Regions from separate parts of the Alteromonas sp. ABV4_515 genome, predicted to be linked through region 2. Evidence: predicted binding sites of a transcription regulator. Region 2 holds the regulator's gene; the other holds the start of a gene.
What was found. Region 2 encodes FliA, which starts transcription of late flagellar genes. Its sites were predicted from a motif close to CTAAAGNTNNNNNNNNNNNNGCCGATA; they were not measured.
Positions count from the first base shown of each region.

Region 1: the regulator FliA is predicted to act here: its motif matches at 12,179-12,205, upstream of ACXAGX_RS08645 (flagellar protein MotY).

Region 1 is NZ_JBSWWZ010000003.1:197,086-212,857, forward strand. It holds gene rsxC (electron transport complex subunit RsxC) at 1-1,069, shown strand, start outside; gene rsxD (electron transport complex subunit RsxD) at 1,069-2,142, shown strand; gene rsxG (electron transport complex subunit RsxG) at 2,142-2,786, shown strand; gene ACXAGX_RS08590 (electron transport complex subunit E) at 2,783-3,475, shown strand; gene nth (endonuclease III) at 3,485-4,117, shown strand; gene ACXAGX_RS08600 (SDR family NAD(P)-dependent oxidoreductase) at 4,120-4,923, opposite strand; gene ACXAGX_RS08605 (zinc-dependent alcohol dehydrogenase family protein) at 4,935-5,921, opposite strand; gene ACXAGX_RS08610 (LysR family transcriptional regulator) at 6,034-6,960, shown strand; partial or broken gene ACXAGX_RS08615 (endonuclease III) at 6,980-7,231, shown strand; gene ACXAGX_RS08620 (LysR family transcriptional regulator) at 7,261-8,145, opposite strand; gene ACXAGX_RS08625 (VOC family protein) at 8,252-8,743, shown strand; gene ACXAGX_RS08630 (retropepsin-like aspartic protease family protein) at 8,793-9,287, opposite strand; gene ACXAGX_RS08635 (hypothetical protein) at 9,664-9,960, shown strand; gene glpQ (glycerophosphodiester phosphodiesterase) at 10,221-11,228, shown strand; gene ACXAGX_RS08645 (flagellar protein MotY) at 11,278-12,141, opposite strand; gene rnt (ribonuclease T) at 12,382-13,017, shown strand; gene ACXAGX_RS08655 (peroxiredoxin) at 13,139-13,744, opposite strand; gene ACXAGX_RS08660 (bacterioferritin-associated ferredoxin) at 13,970-14,164, shown strand; gene ACXAGX_RS08665 (TonB-dependent receptor plug domain-containing protein) at 14,271-15,772, opposite strand, start outside.
Region 2 is NZ_JBSWWZ010000003.1:315,429-331,200, forward strand. It holds gene metH (methionine synthase) at 1-682, opposite strand, end outside; gene ACXAGX_RS09145 (homocysteine S-methyltransferase family protein) at 692-1,747, opposite strand; gene metA (homoserine O-succinyltransferase MetA) at 1,751-2,689, opposite strand; gene ACXAGX_RS09155 (DUF2802 domain-containing protein) at 2,928-3,347, opposite strand; gene ACXAGX_RS09160 (chemotaxis protein CheW) at 3,426-3,914, opposite strand; gene ACXAGX_RS09165 (chemotaxis protein CheW) at 3,930-4,664, opposite strand; gene ACXAGX_RS09170 (ParA family protein) at 4,672-5,436, opposite strand; gene ACXAGX_RS09175 (protein-glutamate methylesterase/protein-glutamine glutaminase) at 5,465-6,610, opposite strand; gene ACXAGX_RS09180 (chemotaxis protein CheA) at 6,635-8,890, opposite strand; gene ACXAGX_RS09185 (protein phosphatase CheZ) at 8,903-9,646, opposite strand; gene cheY (chemotaxis response regulator CheY) at 9,681-10,064, opposite strand; gene ACXAGX_RS09195 (RNA polymerase sigma factor FliA) at 10,113-10,841, opposite strand; gene ACXAGX_RS09200 (MinD/ParA family protein) at 10,838-11,704, opposite strand; gene flhF (flagellar biosynthesis protein FlhF) at 11,701-13,197, opposite strand; gene flhA (flagellar biosynthesis protein FlhA) at 13,227-15,329, opposite strand; gene ACXAGX_RS09215 (diguanylate cyclase) at 15,484-15,772, shown strand, end outside.

The DNA.
Region 1 (15,772 bases), 120 kb from region 2:
TGCCGATGCCTGCCCTGCAACCTTATTGCCCCAGCAATTATATTGGCACAGTAAGGCCCGCGAATACGACAAAACTCAGGAATACAATCTTTTCGACTGTATTGAATGTGGTGCCTGCGCCTATGTGTGTCCCAGTGAAATTCCACTGGTGCATTATTACCGTAAAGCAAAGGCCGATATTCGCCTCGAACTCGACGAAAAAGCAAAATCGGAAAAAGCCAAAGAGCGTTTTGAAGCCCGTAAAGCCCGGCTTGAACAAGAAAAAGCAGAGCGAGAAGAGAAGCATCGCAAAGCTAAAGAAGCCAGATTAGCCGCGGCTGAAAAGCCAGCGAGAAAAGCGGCCGATGCAACAGCCGATCCGGCGAAAGATAAAGTCGCCGCTGCACTGGCTCGGGCAAAAGCGAGAAAGGCCGCACAGGCTGCTCAAGCGACAGGCGAAAAAGCTTCCGTAGAAAAAGCGGAAGCAACAACAGCGGACGCGACCCAGGCCAGTGAGAAGCCCGCTGGTGATAAGAAAGCTGCCGTTGCCGCCGCTATTGCAAGGGCAAAAGCGAAAAAGGCTGCGCAGAATGCTGAAACAGCAGAGACCCCTTCTGACCAAGTTGTGACTCCCGCAGATTCACCAGCGCCAGCAACAGCACCAGCGAACGATCGTAAAGCGGCCGTGGCTGCCGCCGTCGCACGCGCCAAAGCCAAAAAGGCCGCGCGGGAGGCTGGCTCGCCCGCAGCTGAAGCTGTTCAACAGCAGAAAGATTCCACGCCGCAGCCAGAAGCCAGCCCTGCGCCTAATAATGAAGTTAGCGATAAAAAGGCCGCGGTGGCCGCCGCTGTTGCCCGTGCCAAGGCGAAGAAAGCGGCGAGAGAGGCCGAACAGCAATCCGCACCTCAGTCAGACACTTCAGCACCAGCAACGAAACCGGTAGAAGAAAGTGAGCAGGCTCCTGTGCCACATAATCCTGATGTAAGTGCTGAAGACAGCGCCGCAGAGGCAAAGAAAAAGCGTATCGCCGCCGCAGTCGCCAAGGCAAAGGCCAAGAAGGCACAGAAAGAAAACGAGAATAAAGCCTAATGAAATTAACCTTATCTAGCTCCCCTCACCTACGCGCCAAACGGGATACCGGACAGGTGATGCGTCTGGTGCTCTATGCCATGCTGCCAGGCGTTGCCTGTCAACTGTACTTTTTTGGCTGGGGTGTAATGATTCAGGCTGCTATTGCCCTTATTACCGCGATTGTAACCGAGGCCGCTATTCTCGCGTTGCGGAATAAATCCGTTATACGCAACCTCAGCGATTACAGCGCTGTACTCACAGCCTGTTTACTGGCAGTGAGTATTCCTCCCACCTTACCTTGGTGGATGACAGTGATTGGCACCTTCTTTGCCATTGCCATCGTGAAGCAACTTTATGGTGGACTGGGTTACAACCTCTTTAACCCGGCAATGATTGCATACGTTGTGTTGCTGGTGTCTTTCCCGGCGGCAATGACGCAGTGGCTTCCCCCGGTCTCGTTACAGGCAACACAACTGAATTTTGCTGACACGTTAAGTTTGATTTTTACCGGCTTCTCCGTGGATGGAATGGATATTACGCAGGTAAAAACAACGATAGACGGCATCACGTCGGCCACCCCTCTCGATTACGTTAAAACGGGTTTAACGCAGTCACAAACCTATTCTGAATTACTAAATTCGGGGTTGTTCAATAGCGGTGTTGCAGACAGTGCCGCGGCGGGTTGGTCATGGGTTGGCCTCGCGTACGCGCTAGGCGGCTTGCTGTTATTGCGGCTGAAAGTGATCAGTTGGCATATTCCCGGTAGCATGATGCTAAGCGTCATCATTTGTGCACTGCTCATGCACCTCATTAATCCAGACATTTACGCATCGCCGTTGTTTCACTTACTAAACGGTAGCGTTTTATTCGGTGCATTTTTTATCGCCACCGACCCGGTATCAGCGTCTACCACACAAAAAGGACGTCTGGTTTTCGGTGCTCTGATTGGTTTCTGGATAGTAATAATCCGTACTTTCGGTGGCTACCCGGACGCCGTGGCTTTTGCCGTTATCATCATGAACATGGCAGTACCGCTCATCGATTACTATACCCGTCCGCGCACTTATGGCTATTCGCGGGGTAAGCAATAATGAACACCATACTTAAAAATGGGGTAATGCTTGGCGCGTTTGCGCTGGTAACAACAGGTCTCATCGGTGTCACGTTTTACGGCACTGAAACGCGCATTGAACAGCAAAGACAACAGCGTTTGCTGTCTATCCTTAATGAAGTTGTGCCTCAGGCCACCCATGACAATGAACTGTATGCCGACTGTACAATTGTGTCAGATCCCATGCTGGGTAACGCTGATAGTCAGCACCGCGTGTATCGTGGCCGACTAAATGGCGTTCCCTCGGCACTCGTTATTGAAGCCACCGCACCAGACGGATATAGCGGTGACATCGATTTGGTGATTGGTGTGAATACTGAACTCACTGTACTCGGTGTGCGTGCGGTGGAACATCAGGAAACACCCGGGTTAGGCGACAAAATTGAACTGGCGGTGAGCAATTGGATCACCAGCTTCAATGGTGAACATTTTGAGGCTGATAATCTTGGAAAATGGCGAGTGAAAAAAGACGGTGGCGAATTCGATCAATTCACCGGTGCTACCATTACGCCCCGGGCCGTTGTTGGCGCCGTGAAAGCCTCATTATTGTACGTGAAAGCCAATCAAGAAATGCTATTTTCGGCCCCATCTAATTGTGCCGTACCGACAGGAGACGCAAAATGAGCGAATTAAAAGAGCTCACCGTTGAAGGTCTGTGGAAAAATAATCCAGCGCTAGTGCAGCTACTGGGCTTATGCCCTTTATTGGCGGTGACCGCTACCGTTATTAATGGCCTGGGGCTTGGTCTTGCCACCATGCTGGTGCTCATTGGTTCAAATGTTACCGTGAGCCTGGTACGCAACATCGTGCGTAACGAAATCCGTATCCCGGTATTTGTCATGGTCATTGCCGCATTTGTGACCATTGTTCAGTTATTAATGAATGCGTTTACCTACGAGCTTTATCTCACACTGGGTATCTTTATTCCGCTCATCGTAACCAACTGCGCCATCATCGGCCGTGCCGAAGCCTATGCGTCGAAAAATGCGGTTCTGCCTGCAGCGGTAGATGGGCTGATGATGGGCGCCGGTTTTACTGCCGTGCTAATGGTTTTAGGCGGCATGCGAGAGGCGTTGGGCTCAGGCACGCTGCTTGCCGGTGCAGATCGGCTTTTTGGCAGTATTGCGACTAACTGGACCATCACGTTGTTTGATACAGAGCAGCCATTTTTATTGGCTATACTGCCGCCAGGTGCCTTTCTTGGCATGGGATTACTGATTGCCGTGAAGAATGTTATCGATGCTCGCCTGGCCGCGAGACAACAGCCTGAAACGAAAACCGTTACCCGTATCAGGGTAACCGCTGAAAGTTAATGTTGCGCTATGAATAATACAAAAAGACGGGAAATACTCACCCGCCTGCGGGATGCGAATCCCCACCCGACCACCGAACTCAATTTTACTACCCCATTTGAATTGCTGGTTGCGGTAACCCTGTCTGCACAGGCTACAGACGTGGGCGTGAATAAGGCCACAGCTAAGCTATTCCCCGTCGCCAATACGCCACAAGCCATTGCTGATTTAGGTGTAGATGGCTTAAAGGAATACATTAAAACCATCGGCCTGTACAATGCGAAAGCCGAGAACGTACACAAGCTCAGTAAAATTATCGTTGAGAAACATAACGGTGAAGTGCCAGAAAGCCGCGAAGCGCTAGAGGCATTACCTGGCGTTGGTAGAAAAACCGCTAATGTGGTGCTCAATACCGCCTTCGGCTGGCCCACGATTGCTGTCGACACCCACATTTTCCGGGTATCCAATCGCACCAAATTCGCCATGGGCAAGAATGTAGACCGAGTGGAAGAAAAGCTGCTTAAAGTGGTCCCAAAAGAATTTAAGGTCGACGTTCACCACTGGCTGATCCTGCACGGCCGTTATACCTGTATCGCCCGCAAACCCCGCTGCGGTTCCTGTATTATTGAAGACTTGTGTGAGTTTAAGGATAAAACCGGGTAGTTTTATCCAAATTGGGTGTAGAAGCTTTCCAAAATTGTCATTAACGCTTTATTCTTCTCTGAATTTGCAGCATCAACGTGAGGCACTGAAAACGTTTTAGAATCGTTATCGAAATACCGGCCGGAGCTTTCTGCAAACTTATCAGAGAGCGATGCTTTAACTAATATTTCAGCACCGATCCCGATATCGTTTCCTGCCAAACCAAAACCTTCTTTAACCATTTTACTAGCCAATAATGAACCGGGGTTAACCGCTAATACAACCTGGTCTGACTTTAGTTCATGGGCTAACTCTTGTGACCATATAGTAATGGCCAATTTACTTTGAGCATAAGCCTGAAAGTCATCTGTAATCGTCAAACTCCCTCGCATAGCTTCGAGGTTGACCGGCGCTTGTGCAGCAGATGACAAATTAATAATTCTCCCATTATCTTTTAGCACTGGCAGTAACCCTTTGGTGATGATGAAAGGGCTAATCGTATTAACGACAAACCTTACATCCACCCCGACACCGCTAACAGGCTTATCCGTCTTGAATACGCCTGCATTGTTGATAATAATATCTAGCGATTGATGACATTTTTTTATATTGTCCACTAACTGCGCCACTTGATAAAAGTCTGAGAGGTCAGCCTTATAAGTGTCTATTTCAATATTTGGAGCAATCTCTAATAGCAATTTGTGAGTCTTTTTCAGCTTGTCTGCATTTCGTCCGTGAATAACCAGGTTGTGTCCTAAACCAGCCAATATCTGCGCGGTTTCTAGACCAATGCCATCTGTCGCACCTGTGATTAATATGGTTTTCATTTCATCCCTCTTCACACGCTGATCACAACTTTGCCCATGGCTTTTCCACTAGATAATCGTTCATGTGCTTTTCCCGCTTCATTTAGTGAAAATGATTGACTGTCCAGAACAACTTCAAGCTCTCCCGCTTCAACAATTCGGGCTAGCTCCTTAAGTATGTCAGAGTGATCTTCCCGATTTACATTGTGGAGCATAGGTATCAGCATAAATACCACATGCAAAGACAAACCTTTGAAATGAGCTAACGATAAATCTAAGTCAAGCATTGCAACAGTTGTGGCAATGTGTCCGTTTAAAGCAGTCGCCTCAAACGAGTTCAGCATGTTTTCACCACCAACCGAGTCGAATACAACATCATAGCCAATTCCTTTAGTATATTTTTCTACATATTCGGCTACGTCTTCTGTTTTATAATTTATAGCGGTGGCACCTAACTTACTGATAAGAGCTAGCTGCACATCTCCCCCTCCTGTTGAATAAACCTCAGCGCCAAAATATTTTGCAAGTTGAAGCGCTACGTGACCAACACCTCCTGAGCCACCATGCACCAGCACTTTTTGGCCTTGTTTAACACCCGCACGGGTTAGCCCTTCATAAGCAGTAATACCCACTAATGGCAGTGCGGCAGCTTGTTCCATGGATAAATTCCCTGGCTTTTTAGCTATAAGTCGAAAATCCGCAGCGATATATTCTGCTAATGTCCCGGGCAGATCAGCAAGCCCACCAGCACACCCATACACTTCATCTCCTATTTTGAAATCTGTCACGCCATCGCCCACTTCTTCTACTATTCCGGCGAAATCCATTCCCAAAATAGCAGGCGCTGAAGGGGACAAAGGTAACTCGCTGCCCATTTGACGGATCATTGTGTCCACGGTATTCACACTTGTGGCTTTTATATTCACCAACACATGCATCGGTTTCACTTCTGGTTTGCCGACATGTTTAAGTTCAAATACCTCTGGTCCACCAAATTTGTTAACTACCATTGCTCTCATTTTGACTCTCCGGTTACGCTCTGTTCATGTTTAAGCTAAAACGAGTATAATCTTCAAAGGGGATGTTGATAATTGCCCAAAATAAATAATCACTTTCAACAAAAAGTTTATAATGAATATTGAGTATCTAAAGCTATTTGTTAGAGTAGCCACTACAAACAACATAAGCTCTGCAGGCGCTGAACTTGGCTTATCTGCCGCTGTGGCGAGTAGCCATATTAGAAAGCTGGAAGAAAGTTTGGGCGTAAGGCTTTTTCATAGAACAACAAGAAAGATATCTTTAACTGAAGATGGCGTCGCATTTCTTCATCATGCTGAAGACGTAATTGCTAGCGTGGAAGCGGCTGAAGCATCGGTGGGAGTTGGGAACTTAAAGCCAAGTGGAACGTTGCGTGTTGCTGCTCCAGCCTCATTTGGTCGCATGCATATATTGCCTGCGATGAAAGGCTTTATGAATGAATACCCTAATCTAAAAATAGATTTAAAACTGTCCGATACCATAGTTGATTTAGTAGAAGGCGGTTTTGATATTGCCATCCGAAATTCGCAATTAAAAGACTCAACACTAATAGCCAAAAAACTAGTAAACGATAGACGGATTTTATGTGCGTCCCCTGAGTACATATCTAAATATGGTTCTCCTGCCTCACCCATGGAACTGAGAGATCATAACTGTATAACCCTCTTAAATTTAGATCATTGGGCATTTAAGGGTGGCAATGAAACGCTAAATATTAAAGTCACCGGCAACTTTAGTACCGACAACGGGGAAGCAATACGTGACGCTTGCTCATATGGCATAGGTATAACTGTCAATTCAACCTGGAGTGCCTATCAACAATTAATTAATGGTGAGTTAGTAGAAGTATTATCCGAATACCCATTGATTTCTGAAACCGCTATTTGGGCGGTTTACCCAAGCTCCAGACAATTAGCACCTAAAGTCAGAGCGTTTATTGATTACTTTTCGAGTTACTTTAATAGTGAACCGTATTGGGATGAAAAGCTTAAACAGCACCTCCAGCCACACTCTGTTTAATCAATAGCTACTTTAATTATCCTTTAGCTGGCCCACGATAGCTGTCGACACCCACATTTTCCGGGTATCAAATCGCACCAAATTCGCCATGGGCAAGAATGTAGACCGAGTGGAAGAAAAGCTGCTTAAAGTGGTCCCCAAAGAATTTAAAGTCGATGTACACCACTGGCTTATTCTTCATGGCCGCTACACCTGTATCGCTCGCAAACCCCGTTGCGGCTCCTGCATTATTGAAGATTTGTGTGGGTTTAAAGAAAAAACTGAGATTTAGTGGCGCGTCAGCACGGGGAATCGCCACATTCACCAAACCATTTCAATCACCTGATTGACGGTATCAAAACGTGCTGGTAGCACTCTGTTTCTTTTTGTAATTCGATAGAGCTCTTCGATTACAGGCCGTACAGGCGGCACGATCTGCAACTGCGCGTTTAACGGAAATGCTGAGACCGCACTTTTCGGAAGCACCGTAAACCCGATGCCCTGTGCAATGGGATACAAGATCTGGCCAATTTGGTTAACCGCGCCAACTACCGGTATATCGCTGATATTAATTTTCAACAGCGATGGTTCCTGGCATTGACTAAAATAAAGCGACAAATAATGTATCGCGTCTGGGTGTGATATCAGGCCGGTTTGCATCAGTATGGCGGCTTTATCCACGTTTAAATCGGTTTCTTTGTGGACCACCAAACAAAGCTCTTCCTCACCCAGTTTATTGGAATCAAATAATTGTGAATGATTAATATCGGTGACAATCCCCATGTCCACGCGATGATCCTGAACATCTTGCAGTATTTGATGATTTGGCGCGGCAACAAACCGAATAGACAATTGTCGGTACCGGCTTTGCAAATCAACCAACTGAGGGTAAAGCAATAGCGCCACTGAGCCAGAGCTGGCAATGGTGATGTCTCCCACGTGAGGATCATCAAAAGCAAGTTGCTCGAACAGACTATGTTCCCGTGCCGCCAACCCCTTTGCATAGCGATAAACCAGTTTGCCCTGCTCAGTCACATCAAAAGATTTATTCTCGCGCCTAATCAGCACATGGCCACATGCCTGCTCAAGCTTGTTGATATGCTGACTCACACCCGGCTGCGTCATAAACAGCTTTTCTGCCGTGTGGGTAAAATGCCCTGTATCCACCAGCGTGACAAAGGTGTGTAACCAAATCGGATTCAACATAGAAATACCATAACAGAAAATTATTAATTTAATTATTAATGATAATTTCACGTAATCAAGTAATTTCCTTACGCTTGCTCATGTTGTTTTAGTTGAGGAGAACATTATGAAAATGAATCACGTGGGCATTATGGTTGGCGACATGGATAAGGCCGTTGAATTCTACACCAACGCGTTAGGCTTTAGAATTGTGATGAACAACACCAAGGTTATCGAAGAGCGAGAATCAGCCATTGGCCGGATGTGCACCGCGGTATTCGGCGAAGGTTTTAAGGGTTTCAATATTGCTCACCTAGTTACATCCGACGGGATCGGAGTCGAGTTGTTCGAAATGGTAGACCGTGAAGAACGCCACCAGGTAGACTTCTCACGCCTTGGTATCTTCCACTTCTGCGTACAGTTACCCAAGGAACAGTTCAATACGGCGATTCAGCGTGTTGAAGCGTATGGCGGCAAAGTGCGTATGGATATCCACCGCTATCATCCTGATGATGAGCTTAAACAAGCACAAATGGTGTATCTTGAAGACCCATTCGGCAACTTGTTTGAGTTTTACTCCCATTCCTATGAAGATACTTACGCATCGGATTACGAGTGATACGCAAGCCCTAATACGGCTGATGCATGTTACCCGTTAATGCCAGTATTTAATCCTGCAAGCATCCTGACAGTGTTATTTGTTCCGCTGTCAGGGTTAGCGGTGCCGCTTTCAGTAGTGCGTTCACACCAAGAATATTACTGCCTCTTGGCAGTACAGAGACATCCACCGGCCCAACTTCGCAATGCCCACCAATACGTACTGAATCGAGACGATATTGAGACACCGTGACAATTTTGCCGTTGGCCATTCGCGCAGCGGCTTTACTGGTTGCAGTCAGCTTTTTGTTTCGATTTAACGCTTTGAAGGTTTGCTCATTAAGTGTCAATAAACTGGACCCCGTATCGAGCAGGAATGATGCTTTAACCGCCGAGTCGAGCGTGGCATCCAGATACAATGTACCGCCCGCATGTTGTTGTAGACTGATGGTTTGCTCACTGGCTAGCGCATGCATCGACAGCAATGTTAGCGCGAATATCAGTACGCTTTTTAATGGGCTCTTTAATAGATTAAACGACTGTGCACGGTTACTCAGGGGTTTCATGATCATTGTCCTGTTTATTAACCCTAATTACACAGCAACTATATGGCCAGTATGTAAGTGCCTGATCTCACAGACATCAAAGTCTTCAGCAAATTGGCTATCGCCCCACTAACGAGCACCGCACAACGAGATTGCACCACCAAAAAGCAAATCTCATGAAAATGCGCCTATAATGGCCTAATCAGATAGCAATCATTACCAGAATAAATAAATATTGATAGAATAAAGCTATCACCAGATAGGATTGTTTGTTAACTATTTGTTTATCACAATAACTAAGCACCATATTGATGCAAAAACAGATAAGGACACCATGATGAAATTTGCGCTAAGATTAGCCACATTCGCTTTTGCCTCTTCAATGAGCAGCTTAGTAATGGCAAGTAACGATCAAGACACCATCGACATTCAAGTTGTAGATTACTCTGGCAAGCCGCCGTTCAAGCGTGTAGTTAAAACGGTACCGGTTTCCGACGTTGCTCAACTCGAAGCACTCGGAGAAGCCGCCACAGAGTACGTGGAAGTAAAAGAAGTCATTAAACGCGGCAAGCCTCCCTATCGACGGGTTACCACTCGCATGCCAGTTTACGATGTAGCGCAGTTAGAATTACTTGAAGATGAGGACAAACCCAAATTAAAAGGTAATCGTCCTCCTTTTAAGCGTCATAAGTAACGAATTGAACGGGTTTGTTTGCCTGCAAACCCGTTCTTTGCCTCTCGTCGTTATTGATAGCATTTCAACCTAGCGCTTAAAATAGCGAATACTCCCCCTCTTAAGCTTTTCACTCAGTCACTTTTGCCGAACCCATTCAGCGCTCTATCTAACCGTTTCTTCTTGAGATAGTGCCACTGCCACATTACTGTCTATAACGCGTGTTAACATTTAAAGCATCGTCATGATCATTCGGCGAGCATCACAAAAAAGGATTACTCGTGTTTACCAGCAAACTAAAAGCCATTGCGTTATCCACAGCGCTGATCACCAGCCAAGCCAGCGCCTTCGATATCATTGCCCACCGCGGCGCATCTGGCTATTTGCCTGAACATACCCTGGAAGCTGCTTCTCTGGCGTTTGCTCAGCAACCCGATTTCATCGAACAAGATGTGGTGGCGACGAAAGACGGCGAATTGGTTGTGCTTCACGATATTCATCTGGAAACCGTAACCGATGTGGCTTCGAAGTTTCCCGAACGCTCTCGTGACGATGGCCGTTGGTACGCACTGGATTTTACGCTAGCGGAATTACGTACATTGCAAGTAAAAGAACGGTCGGATACAGATGGAAAACAAGTGTTTGCCAATCGCTATCATGGCAGCAAAGCCCTGTTTACCGTTGCTACGCTAGATGAACACATTGAACTTATCAGTGAACTTAACCGCGAGTTCAAAAGCAATATTGGCTTTTATACTGAAATCAAATCCCCTGCCTGGCATAAAAAAGAAGGCGTAGATATCAGTCAACAACTACTGGACACATTGGCGCGCTACAATCTCAATGGCAAAAATGCGAACATTTATGTGCAGTGTTTTGATTTTGCTGAAGTGAAGCGCTTACGCAACGAGCTTGGTTTTAAAGGCAAGATTGTCTTACTGCTGGCCGACAACAGTTGGGGCGAGTCTGCGACCGATTATCAGGCGCTGCTAACCCGACAAGGCATGCAGGATATAGCAAAATACGCCGACGGCATTGGCCCCTGGTTCCCACAGCTATTAGACATGAAAGCGCTGCAGCAAGGTAAGGTTGTTCCGAGTCCCTGGCTGGCAACGGCAAAAAAAGAAGGCCTGGTTATCCACCCTTATACATTTCGGATTGATGCACTCCCCACGGGAATGACTGCAGAGCAGATCCTTGGATTATTAACGGGACCACTGGCAGTAGATGGCGTATTTACCGATCAAATTCCCCCCGTGAAGAATTTTCTGCGACAAAGTGGTAAATAGCAAAACGCCGGCAGTCTTGCCGGCGTTTTAGTTTCTCACTGTGGCGTGTCTATCCTTTGGACAAGCGCACTACAACCCTACGGTTCATTGCCCGTGAATCGGCATTGGTGTTTGGTGAAATGTGGCGTTTCTCACCATGCCCGGTAACTTCAATTCTCTCAGCATCCACCCCCATAGAGGTGAAGAACGACTTTACCTGCTCCGCACGACGAATAGAAAGCTGCTCGTTGCTATAGCGACTTCCATAGCTATCGGTGTAGCCATCGAGAAGTACTAACTCCAATTCTTTATCTTCTTTTAAGTACTCGCCAATCATACTCAATCGCTTTTGCGAGTATTTTGTGAGGTCAACACTGCTTTTCTCGTAGGACAACACGGTATAGGCAATATCGTCGAAATTGTAAGGCAGGAGCTGCGAAACGCATTTCACAAAATTTCGATATACAGGTGTAAAGTTACTGGCATTCAGTGCCACGGCAACTTTATCGTACTCGTTATACCAATCTTTGTAATAAATCGTGGGCCAGTAACCCTTTTCAAGCTCGCTTAGCATGGTCCATGCAGCTTGCTCAGGTAAGTCGCCGTTGTATTGGGTTCGCAGCGTCATGTCGGCAATATTCTTGGGCATTGCTCCTGGCATCCAGGTAGGCGGCACGGAATACACCGCAGCGACATCGAATTTTTTTGGCAACAAATCCATGTCCAGTTCAAATTCCATGTTTAACTGTTTGGAAGCCACACTTGAAAATAGCGCATCGCCATAGCCCGGCACGGTGTGAGCAAGAGTGCACTGAAGGCGCGTTTGCTCTTTCAGCATCCAGTCAGATGCTTCTACGGGAGCGGCATACTGCCGCATTGCGCCCATTGCTGGCGCACTGATCAATAAGATGCCGATTAATACCTGTCGAAACATATTCCGCCCTGCTACAAAAGATGATCTGCACTTTCTTTATCGCCACGATGAGAAAAAAGTTTAGCACAGCACAACAACAATTCGCGTATTCGCAGCATTGCTTAGTTTTCAAAGGTAGATACCCAAAGCAGTTCTTGCGATAATCACGCCTTTCGCCATGATATTCCTGAACGCCCAGGCTGGTTTTTCAGCGACTATCTGTAAAATGCACGCCTTTATTATCAAGGATTTCTGCTGTTTATGTCTGAAAATGCCAATGTACTGAAGCATCGCTTTCGCGGTTATTTCCCCGTCATTATTGATGTGGAGACTGCCGGTTTCAATGCCGCCACCGACGCCCTGCTTGAAATTGCTGCGGTGACACTTCAGATGGATGAAAACGGCGATCTACACCCTCATAAAACCGTACACTTTCATGTTAACCCGTTTGAAGGGGCGAACCTCGAACAGGCTGCGCTGGATTTCAACGGTATTGATCCTCATTGTCCATTACGCGGCGCCCTTGATGAAACCGAAGTCATGAAGGAAGTGTGCAAGCAAATCAGAAAACTGCAAAAAGATGCTGACTGTCAACGCTCGGTCATTGTTGCCCACAATGCGACCTTTGATCAGAGTTTTGTGAATGCTGCTATTGCGCGAAGCAATATCAAACGCACGCCATTCCACCCTTTCGTCTCGTTTGATACCACTACCTTAGCAGGCCTTGCTGTAGGGCAAACCGTACTGGTAAAAGCCTGCCGTGAAGCCGGCATCCCGTTTGATCAGAGTGAAGCACATAGCGCGCTCTATGATGCCGAAAGAACCGCTGAGTTGTTCTGCTACATCGTTAATCGTTACAAATCACTAGGTGGATGGCCTGTAGCCGAGAACGCTTAAGCCGTTGACCAACTGACAAACACTGGAACATTTGGGTAATAGTTTGTCTTCCGAGAAGCGCTAGAAACAAAAACGCCGCGATGATTTTCATCAGCGCGGCGTAGAGGTATCACACCGTCGATTAAAGCTTGTCAGCTTCTTCTGACAGGTATTTAGCAACACCTGCTGGGGATGCGTCCATGCCAGACTTACCTTCAGTCCAACCTGCTGGACATACTTCACCATGCTCTTCATGGAAGCTCAGTGCGTCAACCATACGCAGCATCTCGTCGATGTTCCGACCCAGAGGCAGATCGTTAACCACCTGGTGACGTACATTGCCTTCACCGTCGATCAGGAAAGAACCACGGAACGCTACACCTGCTTCTGGGTGCTCAACGTCATATGCCTGGCAGATTTCATGCTTAACGTCAGCAACCAGTGTGTACTTAACCGGACCAATACCGCCTTCATTTACTGGCGTGTTTCTCCACGCATTGTGAGAGAACTGAGAATCGATAGATACACCAATCACTTCTACACCGCGCTTCTGGAACTCTTCGTAACGCTTGTCAAAAGCAATCAGTTCAGAAGGACATACAAAAGTGAAGTCCAGCGGGTAAAAGAAGATAACCGCTTTTTTACCTTTAATCGCTTCGCTTAAAGTGAAAGTATCAACGATTTCACCACTGCCTAAAACAGCTGCTGCAGTAAAGTCAGGGGCCGGACGGCCTACCAGTACGCTCATTGTTTGCTCCAAATTTTTTCAGATTGTTATAGTTTTGCCATTGCGGCACTTTCAATATAGGTGCGGATAAATGAAAGCCAAGTATTCTGTTGTCAAAATCTATCGATGTTATTAATCGCCACTGTATTTAGTCTAAAGTTTAATCATAAAAATGATCTTTCCACCTTGCCAAACATACAAATAGCAATTATTATCATTAACGATTTAATTTAACGGGTTGGTAGTATGTTTGTTTGCATGTGTTATGGCGTAACAGATAAAGACATCAAAAATGCAGTAGAACAAGATGGCGTAGGTAACATCCGTGAACTTCGTCAGCAACTCGATCTGGGTAATCAATGCGGAAAGTGCATTCAGATGGCTCAGCAAATTATCGATTCAACAATTATCGATGAAACGTTATTCAAAGAGGTTTGCTAACTAACCTTCCCCTTTATTTCAGTTTTATTTTACGCCTTCCAGGGTTCAGCGCCCTAGCACGTTTAACGCCCTCAAGCTTCTTTCGAACACGAACCTGCACACGTTCTTAAAAATCATATCGCGACTGCAAGTACCAGAATCCGCCGTTCATGCCTGAAGGTGATGTAGGTGGATACAGCGCCCCGACTACATCTGCATAGGGATTAATTTGCGGCGTTGTATTAAATACATTCGAAGCCCCTAACGCCACCGTCAAGTTTTCAGAGTAATGCCAGCTTAATTCCGCATCCAGGGTAATCATGCTGCTACCGTCGATATCCATTCCCGCAGCCGCATCAACATGGTCTTCATAAAACGCGCCATAGTACTTAAGCCGCCAAAGCATAGACCAGGCCTGCCAGTGTTGCTTTAAGGTAGTGGTTATCCGCACGGCGGGAAGGTTGTCTTCCAGCATGCGCACCCGCTGCGGTGTCAGACTAGGCACCAGTAACACTTTACCATCAGGCTGAGTTTGCGGAAAAGCCGAAAGCCGCTTAACCCGCGTATCTGTCCAGTTAAATGATGTCGTTAGCGCATTGGTCACATCCGCCAAATCAAACCGGTAATTCAATACAATATCGACACCCTGTGTCGCAGTATCAAAATCATTGGCAAAATATTTAATCGCGCGATAGTTGTCGGCTTCGGGATTACCTTGTGCGATAAGTTGTTCCACGTCGTCTGCAGTAAGAGGAATGGCGGATGTGGTACTGATACGGTCATACAGACGAATATTGAAATAATCGACGGTGAGATAAAAATCCTCGTCCCAAAAGGCGACCAGTCCAATGCTGCTGTTAATCGATTCTTCTGGGGTTAGCGGTTCGGCACCCAGCATTTGCGAGATAGGATGCGTAGGAGGCAGCGTTGCTTGATCTTCCAGACCCGTTGACGCATAGGCTGTAGTAATGTTGATGACATTGCTCTGCCCCACCGTGGGCGCCTTAAAGCCCGAGCTGAGAGAGCTTCGAAAAGAAACGATATCGTTTAACTGGTATCGCAGATTGACCTTACCATCTAGGGTAGAGCCAAAATCAGAGAAGTGCTCTGAGCGCAATGCGGTGGCAAGTTGCAGATCTTCGCTCAGGAACATTTCCACATCGGCATATAAGGCCCAGTTGTGGCGGCTCCAGTCCCCTGCAGTTACTGGCTGATAACCCGGAAAGCCATTAGAACCAATACCAAAGCCAGGAGAAGTCGCAACTTCTGCATTGTTCGCAAACGGCCCTTCAATCCACGACGCGTCATCCCCTGCCTGCTGGCTATAGCGCTCACGTCGCCACTCCATACCCGTGGCGAAACTGATAGGTTTAGATGTCCAACTGTCTAAGAAGCGAGAAAAATCCAGGTTGATGGTACGCTCTAACTGACTAACTGCACCGGGCGTAAAACTGGTTGGGGTTGCTTCGCCTAGTGAGGGGTTAATGGTGTTATGCAAGCGGTAGCTCACATTCGAATAACCGACACTGGCACTAAGATCAAAAAGCCAATCATCATTGAGCTCACCACGAATGCCCGCAAATGCAGAACCGTCTTTTATCACTCCGCCAAAACGTGGCGTGAAACCAC
Region 2 (15,772 bases):
GCACCGGATTGTTACCCCGGAAAGAGAACGAGATATTCGACAGGCCACCGCTGATGTGGGCATGCGGACAGGTATCGCGGATGATGCGGGTTGCTTCGATGAAGTCCACCGCGTAGTTATTGTGTTCTTCAATACCGGTAGCAACTGCAAAAATATTCGGATCGAAAATGATATCTTCCGGCGGGAAGCCCACCTCTTCGGTAAGGATTTTGTAGCTGCGCTGACAGATTTCCACTTTACGCTGCTGGGTATCCGCCTGACCGGTTTCGTCAAAGGCCATAACCACGGTAGCGGCACCGTATCGTTTAATCAGTTTCGCATGATGCAGAAACTGCTCCTTTCCTTCTTTCAGGCTGATGGAGTTAACGATGGCTTTACCCTGTACACATTTCAGGCCTGTTTCGATGACTTCCCACTTGGAAGAGTCGATCATGATAGGCACTTTGCAGATATCCGGCTCAGACGCAATCAGATTCAGGAAGGTACGCATGGCCTCCACCGAATCCAACATGGCTTCGTCCATGTTGATATCGATGATTTGTGCGCCGTTCTCCACCTGCTGGCGGGCAACATCCAGCGCTTTTTCATACTCTGCATTCAGAATAAGGCGCTTGAAAATAGCGGAACCGGTGACGTTGGTACGTTCACCAACGTTGATAAATGTTGAAAACTCTGCTGTCACAATAACACCTTAGTGAACAAAAGGTTCGAGGCCGGAAAGGCGCATTTTAGGTTCGAAGTGCGGCACTTTTCGTGGTGCAACGCCTTCAACGGCTTCTGACATAGCACGAATATGCTCAGGCGTGCTGCCACAGCAACCGCCAACGATATTCACCAGTCCAGACTGCGCCCACTCTTTAATGTGCTTCGCCATTTCCTCAGCGCCGAGATCGTATTCACCAAACTCGTTAGGCAGACCTGCATTCGGGTGCGCTGATACTAAACACTCTGCAATATTGCTGATTTCATCCACATACTGACGCAGCAAATCAGGGCCAAGGGCACAATTGAGCCCCATGGACAGCGGCGTTACATGACGCATGGAATAATAAAACGCTTCAGCCGTCTGGCCAGACAGGGTACGACCCGAGGCATCGGTAATAGTACCAGACACCATTACCGGTACGCGGCTGCCGCGCTTATCGAAAACAGATTCAACGGCAAATACGGCGGCCTTGGCATTCAAGGTATCGAAGATGGTTTCAATCAAGATGATATCCGCACCGCCATCCAGCAACGCTTCTGTCGATTCAATGTAGGCTTCCACCAGCTCATCAAAGGTTACGTTGCGTTTGCCCGGATCGTTTACGTCAGGCGAAATCGAGGCTGTGCGGTTTGTGGGCCCTAACACACCGGCCACATAACGCGGCTTGTCTGGGGTTTTCGCGGTAAATTCATCGCAGGCTTTGCGGGCCAGTTTCGCCGCGGCAATATTGATGTCTTTTGACAGCGCTTCCATGTCGTAATCGGCCATGGCGATGGTGGTGGCGTTAAAGGTATTGGTTTCAATGATATCCGCCCCTGCCTCAAGATAAGCACAGTGAATATCGTAAATGATCTTGGGCTGTGTAATGGCCAGCAAGTCATTATTGCCCTTCACATCGCAGTGCCAGTCGGCGAATTCCTTGCCGCGATAATCTTCTTCTTCCAGCTTGTGTTCCTGGATCATGGTGCCCATGGCGCCATCCAGGATAAGAATGCGTTTTGCTGCCGCGTCCAGCAGAGCGTGTTGTTTGTCTGAACTCACGGGTTACCTCTTCGGCTGGGCTTTTTCTGCCAGCTGGTTCAAATCGTACGGGGTAGTCTGGTAAACATAATAGTTCAGCCAGTTATTAAACATGAGACTACCATGAGACCGCCAACGGACTAAAGGCGCTTTTGTCGGATCGTCGTCGGTAAAATAATTTGCCGGAATGGCAGGATGCAAATCTGCCTGTAAGTCGCGATAGTATTCATCGTGCAGCGTTTCCGGATCGTATTCAGGGTGGCCTGTTACGAACACCATCCGCTTATCATCAGACACCACGGTGTAGGCACCTGCTTCAGGGGATTCGGTGATTACGTGCAAACCTTTCACGCCATTGTAGACATCTGAATCGATATAGCCAAACCGGGAATGTGGCGCATAAAAATACGGGTCGAAACCTCGTAACAGCTCGTTATACGGATCTAGTACCTTATGCTCGAATACACCAGATAACTTATTATCACGAAGCGCTCGCTGTACACCGTAAAAGTGATACATAGCCGCATGCGCTGCCCAGCAAAGATACATGGTAGACTGCACGTTGCGTTGTGCCCACTCCAGAATATCTTTCATGTTGTCCCAGTATTTCACATCTTCGTAGGGCAAATGCGCCAACGGTGCGCCAGTCACGATAAGACCATCGTACTTCTTACTTTCGATTTCTGAGAAGTCGTGATAAAAGGCGTCCATGTGCGCCTGGGGTGTATGTTTGGGTGCCAGATTATCGACACGAATAAGGTTAACGTTCACCTGCAGTGGCGTGTTAGAAAGCAACCTGAGGATTTGAACTTCTGTCTCAATTTTATTCGGCATCAGGTTCAGGATCCCTACTTCCATAGGGCGAATATCCTGAGTGGCGGCACGGTTGCTGTCCATAGTGAAAATATTTTCACCGGATAACACGTCCTGCGCGGGAAGTTGACCTGGGATACAGATAGGCATGGATGCTCCAATGATTGACAGAATATGCCGCTATTGTGGCTGAATCACTTGCGATGTCAACATCTTTACGGCTGGACGTCTAAACGGCTTAAGTTGCACCTTAGGACTTGAAGCACGTATCGCTTGGTAAAGCATAGCACCCTTGATAATTGTCCGCGTGGCAGTTAGCAAAACTATCGAGGAAAGGTATTGCAGATTAATCAGAGATTAAGCACTAAACGCACTTGCCGCTGACAGACTAATTTCGCTGACTGTGCATGCTCATCAGTAGTTCAGCTTCAGCGCGGGGCAAATCACAAGCTTGCATGACCTCTTCCACTGAAGCGCCCGACTTCACCAGTTCGGCGGCACGGGTGTATAAGCGCATTGAAGGGTCTTGTTGCTTCACTTCCCGCAACTGATTCTCAAACTGGTCACATTGGTCGGCCAATTCACGCATGTGTTTGCCCTGCACCATGGAGCGGGTTTGCATTTCGGCAATTTGGTTTTCAAGATTTTTCACATCGTCACTGAGCATGTCGGCGCGGGATTCGCTCTCAAGATGCGTTTGTATAAGGTGAGTCAAACGTTTATTAAAATGAAAATACAGCCAGATAACGGCAACAACAGCCAGAAGCCCTGTAGCAATGGCAAGTAAGGACAAGGCCGATACATCCATATAAACGTTAATTCTCCAAAAATTGGGAAAGGAAAGAAGCTCAGGCACTGCCCGCCGGGTAACGGGCAGTGATATTGCTTAGAAGCCGCTCAGTTCGTCCCATTCGTCATCACTGAGTAACTTGTTCAGGTCGACAAGAATCAACAATTCGCCATCGCGGTTGCTCACGCCCTGAATAAACTTGGCACTCTCTTCTGTGCCTACGTTTGGCGCGCTGTCAATTTCTGAAGACTTCAAATAAACCACTTCAGCAACGCTATCAACCAGAATACCCACTACCTGTTCATCCGACTCGATAATTACGATACGGGTATTGTCTGTGGTATCAGCAGGCATCAAGCCAAAGCGGGCACGGGTATCGATAACGGTAACAACATTACCACGCAAATTAATGATACCTAGTACATAGTCTGGCGCGCCAGGTACTGGGGCAATTTCTGTATAGCGCAGTACTTCCTGTACTTGCATAACGTTGATGCCGTATGTTTCTTCACCTAAACGGTAGGTGACCCATTGAAGCACCTGATCTTTCTCAGGTGAATTATTACTTGTGGTCTTGTCATTCATTAACCTGGCTCCCCGCTAAGGCGTTTGGTCATTACTGCCTAAGCCGTTATTTAGCATTGCAATTAACTGATATACGTCGATTAACGCACACATTCTTTCTTTTACCATGCCCGCTAACCATGGACGTTTGCCACCGGCCTCACGCCATTTCACTTCGTCCTTGGTAAGAGTAACGGTATTGACCAGTTTGTCGCTGGCTAGGCCCCACAAACTGTCCCCTAACATAATAAGATACTGATAGTTTAGCGTTTCTGCGAGATTTTGATCGTATTTTTCTGGCATAACCCACATTGCAGTATCAACAACGTTTATTTTTTGTTCACGATGCAGCATCACCCCTTTAAACCACTTAGGCTTACCGATGAGCCCACCGACTTTTTCCATGCGGTGGATACCGCCTAGTGTCACTAAAGGCACCGCCAGTGTGAGACCAGCTACCTCAAAAAACAGTGCCTGGAAACGACTCTCAAGCAAATCCTGAATGGGCCGGTGAGTCACCGGCTCTTGAGGTACCACAATGGCTTCTGCAGAAGCAATGCTTTCCTCAATTTCTTCCACCACAGGCGCAGCCACGTCAACCTCTTCAACGGGCGTGGCTACCGGTTCCCGGGCCACGATGTCAGCAGTCGCCTGCTCAAGTAACCGAGCGGTGTTTGCCGTGACATCTGCCGGGTCTTCCGGACTCTGTAGTAAGCTGTCCAGATACGCCTGCATCACATCTTCACGGGCGAACGGCGTACTCTTGCTCATAGTCGACTCATAGTTCCAATTCATCTAACAGTTTAGTATAGGCGAAGACCCCTCGCGATCTCGGATAAACCACAGAGGCAGGTGTCTGTGCCTGACTCGCATCTCTGAACCGAGTATCGACGGGAATGACATCACTCCACACTTTACTGCCGTAATCGTCTTGCAATTTTTGATGTGCCTGGATGGCCGCATTTGTCCTGCGATCAAACATAGTTGGCACAATCAATGTGTCAAATTCCTTACGTAACGAACGCCCCATAATCTCTAGGGTGTGCACCATTCTGTCGAGACCTTTAAGTGCCAAAAATTCGGTTTGCACCGGCACCACCACTTTATGGCAGGCTGCCAGCGCATTCACCATCAATACACCCAATACAGGTGGGCAGTCGATCAGTACGTAATCGAACTCCTTTTCCACAGTCTGCAAGGCTTTTTTAAGAATAAGTCCCATACCATTTTGCATACCCATTTGTCGGTCCAGCGTGGCTAATGCCATAGATGCCGGAAGAATAAACAAGCTGTCTAATTTGGTGGGGCACAAGCTGTCCAGTACCCTATCGGCAGATATCTCCTGATGATTAATAAAAATATCGTAAACAGAAGCACTTAGTTCTTCTGCATCGGTACCAAAGTAATAACTGAGCGACGCGTGAGGATCGGTGTCGATTAATAACACCCGTTTACCCTGTTGCGCTAGAATGCCTCCCAGCGTAACGGTGGTCGTGGTTTTTCCCACTCCTCCCTTCTGGTTGGCAATCGTCCATATTTTCAACCTTCAACTCCTGCTGATTGAATTCGCTCTACATCATCTCAGAGCGGATACACGATGCAATATGTTCAATATTGATGCTCTTTTCCGCAATACCGGCTTTTGCCACAGCCTGCGGCATGCCATAAACCACGCAAGAATCTTCATCCTGAGCCCACACCTTTGCGCCTTTTTTATGCAACGCGTCACAGCCTTCGCGCCCGTCTGCTCCCATACCGGTAAGGATCACACACAGTACGTCGCCGCCGTAAATATCAACCAAACTGTTAAAGGTAATATCCACGCTGGGCTTGTAGGTATCTTTCTCGTGAGCATGCGCATCACGCAATGCAATATTTGGCAAAGAGCGGGAATCTACCACCATCTGCTTGCCCCCTGGCGCCAAATACGCACAACCAGGCCGCAGGATGTCACCTTGCTCCGCTTCTTTCACAGAGATATCACAGTTGTTGTGTAAACGCTGAGCAAACGCATTGGTAAACGTTCCGGGCATATGCTGAACCAGAACAATAGGATGAGGAAAGTTAGCAGGTAAACCTGAAAGCACTTTTTGTAATGCCACAGGCCCGCCGGTTGATGCACCAATGGCAAGGCACTTATAACGCTTGCCTGAGGCTTTAACTTGAGACACCACTGGTGCGGCACTGGCACTTTCGGCCCGCCCTGTAAGCACAGACGAGCTTTTAAAAAACGTGGCTTTGGGTGCATTGGCAGGCATAGGAGGCGCAGGCTTAGGTGCTGGAGCAGCACGGGCCATTGGCGGTCGGCGTATACCCACACCACGCCGCGCAAGTAACCTGACTTTGGTTCTCAGCAGGCTCGCAGCGTCTTTGCGATTTTTAGAGATCTCTTCAAATTTCTTCGGTAGAAAATCCAACGCACCAGCTTCCAGTGCGTCCAGGGTAGCCTGAGCACCTTCGTGAGTCAGCGATGAAAACATCAAAATTGGAATTGGACGTTTAGCCATAATCTTTTTGACCGCCGTGATGCCGTCCATTACCGGCATCTCGACGTCCATGGTCACCACATCCGGCGATAGCTTGACAAGCATATCCAGCGCTTCTTCGCCGTTACAGGCTTCACCTACAACCTGAAGTTCTCTGTCTTCATCCAGAATTTCACGGACACGGCGACGATAAAACGTTGAGTCGTCCACAACAAGGACTTTAAACGCCATAACAAGAAGTTCCTTTACTAGCAGCTATGACCGACGGGCATAGCGCTTAAGAAGACTTGGGATATCCAGAATGAGTGCAATACCACCATCAGATGTAATGGTTGCACCGGCCATGCCTGGAGTTCCTTGCAACAACGCATCCAGCGGTTTAATCACCACTTCTTCCTGACCAATTAGCGCGTCGACAACAAAACCGACCTGTTGGGTACCAATTTGTACCACAACCACATGTCCTTTTTCTTTGCTAATGTCTTTTGGTCCGCGAATTAACCATTCGCCGAGGAAGAACAATGGAATCGCTTTTGAACGCACTATCATGGTCAGTTGACCATCTACCGTATTAGTCTTTTTGATATCCATGTTGATGATTTCATTCACAGCACCCAACGGCAATGCGAAGGTTTGTTTGCCAACAACAATCATCAGGGTAGGCAGAATTGCCAACGTCAGTGGGACTTTGATTTCAAGACGGGTTCCTTTACCCATCTGAGAATCAATATTTACGGTACCATTGAGTTGGTTAATCTTGGTTTTCACCACGTCCATGCCCACACCACGACCCGAAATATCACTGATTTCGGTTTTGGTGGAGAAGCCCGGGGCAAAAATCAGGTTGAATGCTTCAACATCGGACATTCTGGCTGCCGCATCGGCATCGAGAACACCGCGACTGATTGCAATTTCTTTCAGTTTTTCAGGGTCCATGCCCTTACCATCATCATCGATAGTAAGCAGAATGTGATCACCCTCTTGCGACGCTGATAGCTTAACCGTACCCATGCGCGGTTTTCCGGCATTTGCCCTGTCATCTGGCATTTCAATACCGTGGTCCACGGAATTTCTAACTAAGTGAACCAACGGATCGGCCAGTGCCTCAACCAGGTTTTTGTCCAGGTCGGTATCTTCACCCTCAAGCTCAAGGGTAATTTCCTTTTTCAAGCTGCGGGCGAGGTCACGTACAACCCGAGGGAAACGACCGAAAACCTTCTTGATGGGCTGCATGCGGGTTTTCATTACCGCGCCTTGTAAGTCACCCGTTACAACGTCGAGGTTGGCAATGGCCTTCGACATGTCTTCATCGTTTGTGGTGATGCCAAGGCTAAGTAAGCGGTTTCGCACCAACACCAACTCGCCCACCATATTCATTATCTGATCGAGGCGTTTGGTATCAACCCGTACAGTGGTTTCAGCTTGCGGTGCCTTCTCTTCTTTCTTGGCTGGCGCGGCTTTAGCAGCAGGCGCAGGTTTACTGGCCGCTGCCGGTTTAGCAGGTGTCGCAGGCTTCGCCGGTTCCGCCGGTTTGGCGGCCGGAGGCGGTGTAGCTGCCTTAGGCGGCTCTGCTGCCTTACTCTGTTCTGCTTTCGCGGCCTGAACTGCTTTGGTCGCAGTATTGTCTACTTCGACGCCACCTGCAGGCCCTTGACCTTTACCATGCAATTGATCAAGTAAGGCTTCAAATTCGTCATCAGTGATTTCGTCGTCACCGCTATCTGCGGCCGGCTCAACGGGTGCGACTGCCGGTGCTGGCGCAGCATCTGATGGCCCTTTAAACTGCCCTTTGCCGTGAAGCTCATCAAGTAGAGCTTCAAATTCATCATCGGTGATATCTTCACCATCGCCACCCGCTGCAGGTGCCGCTGGCGCTGCCGGGGCCGGTGATGCTGCAGATTCAGCAGGACGACCAGGCGCACCTGAACCATGTAATTGGTCCAGCAAGGCTTCAAACTCATCTTCTGAGATATCTTCAATACCACTGTCGCCAGATGCCACAGCAGTAGCTTCGGGTGCAACAGGCGTTTCTTCAACAATGAGTTCTGGTTCTTCTTCGACAGGCGCCTCAACTACCGGCGCTGCGGCTGAAACATCGCCGAAAATATTTTCGTCTGCGGATTCAGGCTTACTGAGTTTATGGAGGGTATCGACCAGTGCTGTGTCTGCGGCCTCTAATGGTTCGCGGGCTTTAACACGTTCAAACATCTCAACAACCACATCCGTGGCTTGGAGAATAACATCCATAAGTTCAGGTGTTAGCGTGCGCTGACCGTTGCGCATCACGTCAAAGACGTTTTCTGCACCGTGACAAATCTCTACCAGTTCGGTTAGAGAAAGAAAACCAGCACCACCTTTTACAGTGTGATACCCACGGAAGATAGCGTTGAGGAGGTCAGCATCTTCCGGGTTGTTTTCCAGGTCGACCAGCTGTTCCTGTAATTGTTCAAGGATCTCACCAGCCTCAACCAGAAAGTCCTGTAGTATATCCTCATCAACTTCAAACGACATTCATTCGCTCCCCTAAAAACCAAGGCTTGATAGAAGGTCATCCACATCGTCTTGACCCTGTACAACATCGTCACGTTTTTCAGCATCAAGAATTGGGCCTTCTGCCTCAATCGCATCTGGCTTCTTGGTGGGTGTTTTATCTTTAGGCTGACCAGCTTCACCAAACACAGTCAACATATTCACCAAGCTATCTTCTACTTCTTTCACAAGATCGATTACACGTCGAATAACCTGCCCCGTGAGATCCTGATAACCTTGTGCCATCAACACTTCGGTTAACAGACTATTAAGTTTAGTCGAATCCTGAGATGCGTCTTTAAACAGGGAGTCAATTTCCAAACACAACGACTTAAACTCACCTAGCTCGATTTGACGGGTCATGAGTTTCTGCCATTCAGGCTCAATTGCGCCGATACGCTCTGCCAGAGATTCCGCAATAGGCATGCATGACTCGACAGCATCCATTGTGGTGTTGGCGGCTTTCTCTGTTTCTTCGATGACGTAATTCAGACGAGTCTGCGCATCGGGAATATCATCGTTGGCTAAGCCTGCGATGCGCTCGTCTAATTGAAATGTGTTTAATGCATCATGGAGCTGACGGGTAAGCTTGCCAACCTCGGCAAAGAGCTCCACAGATTCCTTGGCTGATACTGCCTCCAACAGAGCATTGGCGGATTCATCATCCCCTTGCTCTAGATAACTAACCAGTTGCTTCGCCTCTTCTAGCGAAATAGGGACTTTTTTAATGGGTGACATCCAGTAATCCTCTTCTCTGGCAGGTGCTGCTAAGTTAGCCTAAACGCTGAAAGATTTTGTCTAATTTCTCTTTTAGTGTAGCTGCTGTAAATGGTTTCACCACGTATCCATTTACGCCAGCTTGTGCAGCAGCAACAATTTGCTCTTTCTTCGCTTCTGCAGTCACCATGAGCACTGGTAAGTGTTTAAGTTTGTCGTCAGCACGGATAGCTCTAAGAAGATCGATCCCTTGCATTCCCGGCATGTTCCAGTCAGTCACGACAAAGTCGAAGTCGCCTTGCTGGAGCATAGGCAAAGCTGTACTACCATCGTCAGCTTCCTGAATATTGGAAAATCCAAGATCTTTAAGCAGGTTTTTTATGATTCGTCTCATCGTAGAAAAATCGTCTACCACGAGAATTTTCATGCTCTTGTCCAAAATAGCCTCCGGTGAAGGATAGTAAATCGTTATTAATATTGGTGTGCGCTATTCTTCAGCCTGCCAGGATTGCATTCGTGCTTTTAGTTTTAACATGGCTTGGCTGTGAATTTGACTGACTCTGGACTCACTCACGTCGAGCACTTCACCTATTTCACGTAGGTTCAGTTCCTCGTCATAGTACAGAGACAATACAATCGCTTCCCGCTCGGGTAATGTTGTTATAGCGTATGCCAGCGCTTTCTGAAAGGCGCCTTGCATAAGATCTTCTAACGGTGAGTCATTACCCTTACTTTGTTCTGTTGTGATCACATCTTCAGATACACCGAGATCTTCGATACCGATTAATTTTCCGGCATTAACCTCGTTAAGCATTTGATGATAATCATTAATGCTGACATTTAGCTTAGCAGCTATTTCAACATCGCGCGCATCTCTTCCTGTTTCTCTTTCAACTAAAGAGATAGCTTCTGTGATTGCGCGGCTATTCTTGTGCACTGAACGGGGAGTCCAGTCACCTTTTCGAATTTCATCCAGCATGGCACCGCGAATACGAATACCCGCAAACGTCTCAAAACTGGCGCCCTTCGAACCGTCAAAATTTTTCGCAGCTTCCAGCAATCCGATCATGCCAGACTGTATCAGGTCGTCCACAAGCACACTGGCAGGTAAACGGGCCATCAAATGATGGGCTATGCGTTTAACCAATGGTGCATGTCGCTCTACCAACTGTGCAGTGTCATTCTGTTGTCGGTAAGCTGCTGCTTTACTGTTCAACGTTGGTTTCCTACCGCTTGTTTAGCTACCAGTTGTTCGATGAAAAATTCGAGATGTCCGCCTGGCTGGGCAGGAACCGGCCAATTAGCCGCTTTGGTCGCCAATTGACTAATGGCTACGGCGGCAGGCGAGCCTGGGAAAGCATCAACGATGGCTGTCTGCTTTCTTACCGCTCGACGAATATTCTCGTCGAAGGGGACGGTAGCCACCAGTTCAAGCGCCACATCAAGGAAACGCCCAGTGACTTTTGATAATTTACTGAAAAGCTCCTGTCCTTCACGTATGTCCCGCACCATGTTGGCAACAATTTTAAACCGAAAAACACCGTGTTCCCGATTTAGAATTTTAATTAACGCATAGGCATCAGTGAGCGAGGTGGGTTCGTCGCACACCACGACCATAATATCCTGAGACGCCCGGGAGAAACTCAGCACCATATCGGAAATACCCGCTGCAGTATCGACAATGAGCACGTCGATTTGCGAGCGCAATTCACTGAACGCACGAATTAGACCTGCATGCTCGGTAGGCGACAATTCTGTCATTGCCTGCGTACCCGACGTTGCCGGTGCGATTTTGATGCCATGGGGGCCGGTTACCAGCACATCGTCGAGGGTGCATTCGCCAGACAGCACATGAGAAAGGTTCTTCTCTACTCGCAGTCCGAGCATAACATCGACGTTAGCCAGGCCAAGGTCGGCGTCGAGCACCATCACCCGTTTGCCTTGCTTTGCCATGGCGATGGCCGTATTCAGTGTGATGTTGGTTTTACCCACACCACCCTTACCGCCGGTGACGGCTATAACCTTAATGAGGCGTGATTGATTCATCTTTCGTAAGCTACTCGCTTGATCTTCGATCATACTGCCTTAACTGAATTAACTTCATGATTATGCTTAGTATGATTCAAACCGTACTTTTTATAAAGCTTTGCCGCTGCAGATACGAGAGATTTCGCATCAGCAACTTTAATATCTTCAGGCACCTGCTGGCCATCGGTCACATAACTCACCGGTAGCTGCTGCTCAACAGCAACGCTTAATACCTCACCCAAACTGTAGCACTCATCAATTTTAGTGAAGATACAGCCGTCGAGTTTAACCGAATTATACGCTGCAATAATGCGCTGCAGAGCAGGATATTGGGTATTAGCTTGCGCAACCAGGTATTTACGTACAGGTTGCATTTGACCGTTGCTAAACTGACCAAGTTGTTGAATTAATCGGCTATCTCGCTGACTAAAACCTGCTGTATCTATTAATATTAGACGTTTATGACGTAACTGAAAGAGTTGTTCAGCTAATTCTTCGCTACTTTGTGCTTTTCGGGTAGTACAGCCAATAATTTTGCCGTAAGTCGCCAGCTGTTCATAAGCTGCAATCCGATAGGTATCGATGGTGATCATCGCTACCTGCTCTGCCCCGTACTTTTGTGCATAACGTGCAGCAAGCTTTGCAACGGTAGTGGTTTTGCCCGTGCCAGTTGGACCGACCAGTGCAACAACACCGGTTTGCGTAAGAATATCGTTACCCGAAACGTTCAGACGGTTAGCCAACAGGTTCAACAAATAAATCCACGCTTCACGCTCGGTGTACTGTGAAGGCGTGTAATGTACTAACTGTTCAGCCAGCGCAACGCTTAACCCCATGCCAGTGAGGCATTGCATCAGGTAGCTGTGAACGGGTCGCTGACGCTTTTTCTTCGCTTCCATCAGGTCGGCCACCTGATATTGCAGCACATTACGTAAAGACGCCAATTCCTCTTTGATGGCATCCAGTTCACTATTGCCCTGCGCGTTACTCGAAGGTGCCTGCTGAGAAGGCGCAGCTTCGAAGTCAGGGCTCATTTGTGAAGCTGGTGCAGTGTTGTTGCGCCCGTGATTAAATACATCAGCAAAAGAAAATACATCATTGTCTTGCTGTGCAGTTTGCTGCTGTGGGCGCTGGGAATGTGGCTGAGCTTGTGCCTTAGGCTGTGATTGATATTGAGGCTGAGCAAGGTCGCGCTGGGAATGAGGCTGAACCTGGCGCGGTGCGTTTTGCTGCGTAGCAGCGTCAGCCGCTGCGTTTCGCTCGGCAGCCTGCTTTTCTAATAATGCACGGAGGTTGTCAGGACCATCATCACCAATAATTTCGCTCAGGCTCGGCGTGGCCTTTTGCTGGCCCGCGGATGCTTTGTTGTCATGGCGCGTGTTCAGGTTAAGTTTTGCCTCAGGTTCTTTATCGTAAGCAGCCACCAGCTCAATACCATCGGCCACTTTACGGTTCGACATAATGACGGCATCACTGCCCAATTCGGCTTTTACCTGGCTTAACGCTTCCCGCATATCTTTGCCAAAAAAACGTCTGATTTTCATCTCAACCTCTTCACTCACCCAGTGTCAGATTATTGACCGACAGAGCTGACAATTTTAATTTGCTTGTCGTCAGGTATTTCCTGGTACGACAACACATGCAAGCCAGCTACCGAATATTTAAGGAAGCGTGACAGCACAGGTCGCAACATACCTGACGTCAGGAGTACTGCAGGCTCGCCTTCTAGCTCTTGTTGTTGTGCGGCCTGTTGCAAGGATTGTTGGAGACGATCTGCGAGTCCTGGTTCGATACCGGCGCCATCTTCTCCCCCTGCCTGAAGAGACTGGTGCAACATCTGTTCCAACTCTGGTGCCAGAGTTATGACGGGCACTTCTTTGGCGCCTTGGCTGATTTCCTGAACGATGAGACGTTTTAGCGCAATACGCACCGCAGACACCAGTACATCTGGGTCCTGACTACGCGGGCCGTACTCAGTCAACGTCTGAACAATGGTACGCATATCTCGAATAGGCACACCTTCAAATAACAGTGTCTGCAGCACTTTCACCACGGTACTGAGTTGTAGAATGTCAGGCACCAGCCCTTCGACCAGTTTCGGACTAGACTTAGCCAGCATATCCAGTAGTTGCTGAGTTTCTTCATGGCCGAGAAGTTGATAAGCATTGTTACTCAGCAGCTGGCTTAGATGCGTTGCCACTACGGTAGCAGCGTCAACAACGGTATAACCGAGTGTTTGTGCATGTTCACGCTGGTTCGGCCTAATCCACACTGCGTCTAAACCGAAGGCAGGATCTTTGGTTGCGCGCCCTTCGAGTTTACCGAATACCTGTCCAGGATTAATGGCGAGTTCTTCATCGTGACTGATTTGCGCATCGCCAATGGTGACACCCAACATCGCAATGGTATAAGCATTGGGGTCGAGATCCAGATTATCGCGAATGTGTACCGGCGGTACCAGAAAGCCAAGTTCCTGAGAGAGCTTTTTACGTACGCCCTTGATTCGGGTGAGCAGTTCGCCGCCCTGGGATTTATCGACTAACGGAATAAGCCGGTAGCCCACTTCCAGTCCGATAGTATCGACCTGCTGTACGTCGTCCCAACCGAGTTCTTTAGCCTCTGGAACCGGATGATCGACCCCCGCCTCTGTCTTCGCTGGAACTTTTGGTTTTTCGGCTTCTTTCTTCGCCTGCACACCTTGCCAGTAGGCATAGCCACCCGCTATGGCAGAAAAGCCCAGAAATGCGATATGCGGCATACCTGGCACAATGCCCATGACAAACAGCACCGCAGAGGCAATATACAGCGCCTGAGGGTTGCCCAATTGGGTACGGATTTCTTTACCCATCTCCTGGGTTTCGTTTTCACGAGTCACAATAATGGCGGTGGCCACTGAAAGCAGCAGAGAAGGTATTTGTGCTACCAGGCCATCACCGATAGTCAAAATGGTATACACCTCCATGGCATCGCCAAACGCGAGGTCGTGCTGAATCATGCCGATAAATAATCCACCTACGATGTTAATCAGCATGATGAATAAGCCAGCAACCGCATCACCTTTTACAAATTTAGACGCACCGTCCATAGAACCATAAAAGTCGGCCTCGGCGGTGATTTCCTCACGACGTTTACGGGCCTGATCCTGGTCGATATAGCCAGCATTCAAATCGGCGTCAATGGCCATTTGTTTACCGGGCATGGCATCAAGGGTAAAGCGGGCGCTCACTTCTGAGATTCGACCTGCACCCGCGGTAACCACTTTGAAGTTAATGATCAGAAGAATAGCGAATACGACAACCCCCACTGCATAGTTACCGCCAATAACCACCGCACCAAACGCTTCGATCACTTTTCCCGCAGCATCGCCACCTTCATGGCCGTACAGCAGAACAACCCGTGTAGATGCCACATTAAGCGCAAGCCTTAATACCGTAGCAATAAGCAAAACCAGCGGAAAAATACCAAAATCCACCGGCTTTTGGGTGAACACGGCAACGAGGATGATCACCAGACTCAACGCAATATTAAAGCTGAACAGCACATCGAGTAGAAATGGCGGCATGGGAAGAATAACCATGCCCATAATCGCCAGTAATACGACAGGCGCACCCAGACCACTGGTGATATTTTGAAACTGGTTCTTGTCGAACCGCTGCAGGTAGGCGGATAACTGCATAATAATTGCTCTCGCTAACAGAAAATTGACACTTCAATTGCGTCTGTAGTGAGTATTTCAACTACTGTGCCAGTTTGAAAATGTTTACTAATGCGCGCCTGTTTCGAGTTTTTGAACTATAGTTAATGTGGATAAGATTTGTTCAGGACATTGTGTGCCGGAATACCAGTTAAAACAGCGACGTATTGCATCTATTGGCACTTTTCTTCATGTTGTCACGGCAATCAGTCTGATATTGATGTCTTATTCTACTCATGCTGCATCGGCACAAGTTTCTGCTCCCAATGATGAGGTTATCCGCGTCATAAAATCTTTTCATCAGAATCCGAAGGAGACCGTTTTAGGCCTCGAAGAGATGCTTGATGATGTGCAACCTGAATATACGCCAGCCACCATTCAATATCTGCTGTCATACTTTTATATGAAGCTGGGGGATTTTGAGC